3 regions of the Sphaerospermopsis torques-reginae ITEP-024 genome follow, and region 3 is predicted to be linked to each of the others. Evidence: predicted binding sites of a transcription regulator. Region 3 holds the regulator's gene; each other region holds the start of a gene.

Region 1 (2,208 bases), 2.1 Mb from region 3:
CCTTCATAAATCAGAGGTAAAACAATTTGATTACCACTGAATATATATTCATCTTCTAAATTTGGTTGGGGTGTATTTGTATGTTCTGAATTCTGGGATGGAGGTTTTGAAGTTGAACCTGCTGTCAATAACTTTCCCTGTTGATCTGGTAAGTCCAAAATATTACTAATATTACCAATATTACTAATATTACTAAATTGAATTTGTTGGTTGGCTGTCCCCTGAACCAAATCATCTCCGTAGTTTAATCTTGCTGTCTCTGGGTACACCACCACTGGAATTAATTGCGCCTCACCTGTGGGAGTATCTGCCAATTCTTGGGTTAAGTAGACAACACTCAAAGACGCTCCCAGTCCTTGGGTTAATAGAGATATTTGCTCTCGACACAAAGCAATAAAATCAGAACTAGCAGATATTAACATTTTTTAGTTCTTGCTAAGGATTATGGACTAGTACAACACGGCGTAAATAAACCAACCATTCTAAATCGCTAAAAAGCTTACTCCATATTATTTTTGACTTTTGACTTTTGACTTTTGACTTCCGCTAAGCGGTACTAGCAGCTTATAGCAGGTGACATCATGGAAATTTATTCAGTCTTTAGATTAGATCATCAACTGATACTAGCGGCCTCGTCTATTGCTATAAATAAATATTTTAAGTCCTATTCAGTAAATAGCTCATTGTTGCTGGATGTCGGAGAACAATATTTTTACTGACAAAAAATACAAATTCAGCCACAGAAGCCAGAAATGCTGATCAAATCTACCAATTTTGCTAATAATTTTATGAGTATTTCCGAAAGTCTAGTTATTTATACTGTACTATACTTACTACTAGACTACTGATAATTTCTCTAAAGTTTGAACAAATTACTTTGGTTGTATCAAAAGGTTAAAAACCATTGATTTTTTCAACCATAACTTATATAATTACTACGGGTTTTGTAGCTATGACTACAAACTTATAGCTTGAAAGAGGAGGACAATAGGTTGGCAAGGAGACGTAAAAGAAAAAGTCGTCGTCGTCAGGAAGGACGACGGATTCTAGAACACGTGCCTCAGTACAGCATCGAAAGTGGCGAAGATAAACCTGTGACAGCAGCTAGAAAATTCATTCAAGCTGAAGGTATCTTGCCTCCTGCCTTGCTACTTGTAAAACGCAACGAACATACAACAGATCGTTATTTTTGGGCGGAAAAAGGTCTGTTTGGCGCTCAATACGTAGAAGAGAATCATTTTCTATTTCCTAGTCTGAGAGTGTTGGAAACTCCAGTTAGTCAGCAAGAATTAGTGACTGTGGCAAGTCGCTAACTTCTAAAATTATCTCCTACGCATTGAATCCTAATTCTTACTTCTGACTCTGACATTAATTAACTGGCAAAATTGATCAGTTTATGCAAAAATTCAATTTTTTTTAAGTTTGTAGCTGAACTGTCAGTAGAGCTAATTAACTTTAGATGGTCAAATCCTGTGCAGTTTTATATTGCATGGTTTGATATAAAGGATAATGATACAGCAAGGAGTAGCAACAAAATCCAGCACACAAGAATATGTTTTGCTTAGATATAATGAGCTTTAATTGCTAAAGGTATCTAAAAGCAAAACTACCCATATAAGATTTGGTGTGTTTCCTCCCTACTGTTCTCTTTCCTCAAAAGTCTGTCAGAAGTTAGCACTTCATCATCAGGATACGATTGTCAAGCCTGGACTAACAAATAAAGTTTAGTCAACCATTTTTAACTGTAACGCCTTTTGTAACTCAGCAAGTTCATCACGATGGGCGATGACAGTAATTATACTTGAGGAGTGTTGTTCATTTGGAGTTGACTCCATTTTGAGTGACACCTTCTCAAGTCTTCCTGCCTTGCGCCAATAAAATATACCACTTAATGGTGACAGCAGGACTAAAACCAGGGAAAATGGACTGTGACTAGAAAAAAGCTGAGATAAAACCAAAGAGAGGCAAGCAAAACCAACTGCGGCTAAAATAGTTAAGAATATAGCTAAGAACCAGCTAGGTCTAACAAATCCTTCAAAATTCACCTGATTACTGTCTTTATCTATAGATGTTACACGGTAGGAACGGGAGCGAAAATACTCCTTGAGTTGGTTCATCAAGGTAGCGTCATCTTGTTCAGAAGTTAACTTTGCTTGTTCGGTGCGGTCTTTTGTGGAAGCACGAATAAAGAAAAATAGTCCTACTGAT
Region 2 (2,208 bases), 910 kb from region 3:
AACAGCAAAACTCTTGTGGCAGATTTATTTTAGCCACCAATATTTTGGATGCTCAGGAGTTAGAGTCAGAAGAAATCCTCAAAATATATAAAGAACAACAATCTACAGAAAGAGGATTTAGATTTATCAAAGACCCGTTATTTTTCGCGGATAGTCTGTTTGTGAAAAATCCCCAAAGAGTAGAGACAATGATGATGTTAATGGCATTATGTCTTTTGGTTTATAATTTAGGACAAAGACAATTAAGAATGTCATTGAAGGCACAAAAAGCCACAGTTAAAAACCAACTGAATAAACCTACAGAATCTCCCACATTAAGATGGATATTTCAGTGCTTTCAAGGTATTCATCTTTTGATGGCACAAGGATTTCAACGAATTCTTAATTTAACGGAGTCGCATTGTCATATCTTGCAATTCCTACCTACTACTTGTCAAAAATATTATTTATTATCTTAGTTTTCTCTCTATTTTTACTATTTCATCGGTTATCTTTTTGATAACTGATTCCACACCTTGAATTAAATATTGTTATTGCAATAGCTTTTAAACACCTTCTAAAGCTCAACTTTGTGTGTCCATAATTTTGTTTTACATTGATACGTAATTGTTCAAACCATAAGTTTTAATTTACCGTCAATGTAGTTTGTTTATGCTACTTTTTGAAGTGCGGAATGTGGGATCAAATAAGACACTTTCAGGGTATATCCCTTTTTGGCTATCTTGCCAATCTGCTTCTAGTAGCTGGTTTAACCTGTTTTGTAATTTGGCGATCGCCTCTGGAGATGCTGGTTTCATCTGGCCTACTGTGGGGTAAAGCAGGTTTTTCAACTGTGTACTCAGGAGTTTGTGACCGACACTAAAGTAGCTTTTGCTTTGTTGAAAGCTTTGATAAGTTAACTTTGTTAAGTTATTAAACATAAATAATCCATTAATTTTTGTGGACTTTAATTATTTTATGTAACGAAATGTCAAAAATAAAGTCTTTTTTCTCATGGAGGTAGGTTGATGGCAACAAGTAGACAGAATTGAAACAGAACCTAAATTGTCTGTTCTCAATTGCCAGTTTTCCACCTGAACCCAGCATAAATACTCATTTTCTGCTGATCAAAATGTTCAGAGACATCTATCAAGTTAAAGGCTTAAACATCTTGCTAGGGAATGATTACAGCCTTTGGTTTTATTAATTTTTCGCAACAGCGATCGCCTCATTTGTAAATTTTTGTAACAAAAACTTGATTCAGTATTGTAAGTTACAGAATTTTTGGTACTATAAATATGTGAGGCGAAAAAAAAAGTTAATCATCTAAAACATCTATTACTAAAAACTAGAGAGGACAAAAATATGTCTATTCAAGAAAAATCCCGCGCGTTAATGGTACGTCAACATCAGCAAGTTAAGAACCGTCAACAATCCATGCTGATGCGTGCTACACAAGAACTCGGTCTTCCCCAAGAACTATGTCATTATTGGAATCCCATTCAAGGGAAGGTAGATCCCACTACACAAACACTTTATAGCCGGAGTAATGCAGCGATGAGCTAACAGTCTTGATTTGAGTAGATAGGTGTTAAAAATTGTCGTGATGGCAAGGTTAGAGGCAAAAAGCAAGAGTTTTGAGGCAATGTTATTTTTATCTAAATACTTCTGTTTTTTGTTTATTTCCACCCATATCTACCCATAGACTGCCGGGGAATCTCTAAAAATAGTAAATATCCTGACTTGTTCTAATTCTATTTTTTGAGTCAAATTGAAGAATAAAAAAGCCACCCTCTGAGGTGGCTAAAAATTGATAAGGGGTACAAGTAGGTTGTACTCCTTTTGCGTTTGATATCACAACGAAAACCGCTATACAGCTTGCAATTAGCAATCGTAATATAAGAAGAATTCGTAAGGATGAGGACGCAACTGCATTTGCTTAACTTCGTTAGCAAGCTTGTAGTCAATCCAGTTTTGGATGAAGTCTTCTGAGAATACACCAGTTTCAGTTAAGAAAGCGTGGTCATTTTCCAATGCTTCCAAAGCTAATTCCAAAGAACCAGGAGTAGAAGGAATCTTAGCTAGTTCTTCAGGAGACAGTTCATAGATATTTCTGTCTAAAGGTTCACCGGGATGGATTTTGTTCTTAATACCATCAATACCAGCGCAAAGCATAGCCGCAAAAGCTAAGTAGGGGTTAGAAGTAGCATCAGGACAGCGGAACTCTAA
Region 3 (2,208 bases):
TAAATCTTCTTTGTTAGCAAAAGCCAGACAGTGAATGAGGATGTCTAATTTACCCCATTGATCACGGACAGTTTCAAAAGTGGCTTGAATTTGTTCCTCGTTTTCAACGTTACAGGGAAGAAATAAGCTAGGTTGGAGAGGTTCGACTAATTCTGAGACTTTTTTCTCGAATTTGCCTTTTTCATCTGGCAAATAGGTAATGCCCAAGTTAGCACCAGCTTGGTGTAGTTGTTGAGCAATACCCCAGGCAATGGAGCGATTATTGGCAATACCCGTGACTAAGGCATTTTTACCGGACAGATTCAGCATAGAAATAGTCAATGTGATCAATCATTAGGAGTATATATAACCATACTAGAATCTGACCCTATTTTTACTGAGTTAGGTAGGGGATTTTCAAAATTATCATTCGTTTGGGTGTTGTAAGCCAAAAATTTACGATAAAGCAGATTGCAGATCAATGAGGTACAGCATCTAGCTTGAAACATAGACAGAAAGAGAGTTTTACTCCTGACTCCTGACTCCTGTCTCCTGCTGTAATTGTTTAAGAAGTTATAAAGATATTGCAAATTTTTCTGCAAAAAAACCTTTATAGTTCAGTTTGATAAACGACTGATCAACAATTCTGGGCTAAAAATAACAAAAATTGGGTATCATGATCAACAAATAAAGATAAAATGAGAAATTTGAGTATAGGAAAAAACAAAAAGGTTGACGGTGCTTTATTGAATTTTCAGATGTATTCTTAGGTAATCAGTTTTTGTTTTTCCGGCATTGGGTAGGGGAAGGGAGATGATCGTGACACAAGATAAAGCCCTAGCAAATGTTTTTCGTCAGATGGCAACTGGAGCATTTCCGCCAGTTGTGGAGACGTTTGAACGCAACAAAACGATCTTTTTTCCCGGCGATCCCGCCGAACGAGTTTATTTTCTTCTCAAGGGTGCTGTGAAACTTTCCAGGGTATATGAAGCAGGAGAAGAAATAACGGTAGCATTGCTACGGGAAAATAGTGTTTTTGGCGTGTTGTCATTGCTAACGGGTAATAAGTCAGATAGGTTCTATCATGCAGTTGCCTTTACGGCGGTAGAATTACTTTCTGCCCCAATTGAACAAGTAGAGCAAGCACTCAAGGAAAATCCAGAATTATCAATGTTAATGCTGCGGGGACTATCTTCGCGGATTCTGCAAACAGAGATGATGATTGAAACCCTTGCTCATCGAGATATGGGTTCTCGGTTGATCAGTTTTTTGTTAATTCTCTGTCGGGATTTTGGTGTACCCTGTGCAGATGGCATTACCATTGATTTGAAGCTATCCCATCAGGCGATCGCTGAAGCAATTGGTTCTACTCGCGTTACAGTCACCAGATTGCTTGGCGATTTACGCGAGAAAAAAATGATCTCCATCCACAAGAAAAAGATTACTGTGCATAAACCTGTCACATTAAGTAAGCAATTTACTTAAAATCTGTTGGGGGGAAAGTTGGTACAAGTTGTATTGAAGTTGTGTTTGGAAAAAAATACCCGCAATCGGAGGTAATTGAAAAATTGACTAAATTCTGCTTTTGCCAATCTTCTTTCCCCCACAGACAATGGTTGAAAGTAGTAGGCTGTATCTGGAAGCATTTCTGGCGGTAGTTGAAGATGGCCACCGGGTACATCCTGATAGCAGCAATTTTAATTCTGGGGGGCGTGATTGCCACTGTGGGCGATCGCATTGGCACTAAAGTAGGCAAGGCACGCCTCTCTTTATTCAATCTGCGTCCCAAAAACACGGCGGTACTCGTAACTATTTTTACGGGTGGTGTAATTTCCGCCTCAACTTTAGCAATTTTATTTGCTGCTGATGAAGGTTTGCGGAAAGGAGTGTTTGAGTTAGAGGATATTCAAAAAGACCTAAGAAACAAGCGAGAACAATTAAAAATTGCCGAAACCCAAAAAACTGAGGTAGAAAATCAGTTAATTCAAGCGAGGAAAGAACAAGCTCAAGCACAGCAAGATTTACAGAAAATTAATCAGTCTCTACAAGCGGCGAATGCCAAACAACGGATCACCCAAGCTCAACTCAATCGCACTATTAGCCAACAAGCTAAAACTCAAGCCCAACTTCAAGGCACTCAAAGCCGACTCGGTGAAGTAGTAATTCAGTATAGACAAGCTATAAATGAACTAGAAAACCTTTATCAACAGCGTCAGGCATTGCAGACAG

Evidence for each region. The regulator NtcA, encoded in region 3, controls nitrogen genes in cyanobacteria. The targets are predictions, from matches to a motif close to TNTGTANNNNNNNNTACANA.
Region 1: K2F26_RS08625 (DUF3155 domain-containing protein) is a predicted target of NtcA. The motif match lies at 944-963, and genes of this name have one in related genera.
Region 2: gifA (glutamine synthetase inactivation factor IF7A) is a predicted target of NtcA. The motif match lies at 1,240-1,259, and genes of this name have one in related genera.

What each region holds. Positions count from the first base shown of each region.
Region 1 is NZ_CP080598.1:1,863,224-1,865,431, reverse strand. Features, by position in the region: gene K2F26_RS08630 (GAF domain-containing sensor histidine kinase) at 1-422, opposite strand, end outside; gene K2F26_RS08625 (DUF3155 domain-containing protein) at 993-1,313, shown strand; gene K2F26_RS08620 (cofactor assembly of complex C subunit B) at 1,725-2,208, opposite strand, start outside.
Region 2 is NZ_CP080598.1:4,902,384-4,904,591, reverse strand. Features, by position in the region: gene K2F26_RS22735 (IS1634 family transposase) at 1-458, shown strand, start outside; gene K2F26_RS22730 (hypothetical protein) at 636-920, opposite strand; gene gifA (glutamine synthetase inactivation factor IF7A) at 1,345-1,545, shown strand; gene glnA (type I glutamate--ammonia ligase) at 1,864-2,208, opposite strand, start outside.
Region 3 is NZ_CP080598.1:3,992,144-3,994,351, reverse strand. Features, by position in the region: gene fabI (enoyl-ACP reductase FabI) at 1-309, opposite strand, end outside; gene ntcA (global nitrogen regulator NtcA) at 793-1,464, shown strand; gene K2F26_RS18635 (DUF3084 family protein) at 1,644-2,208, shown strand, end outside.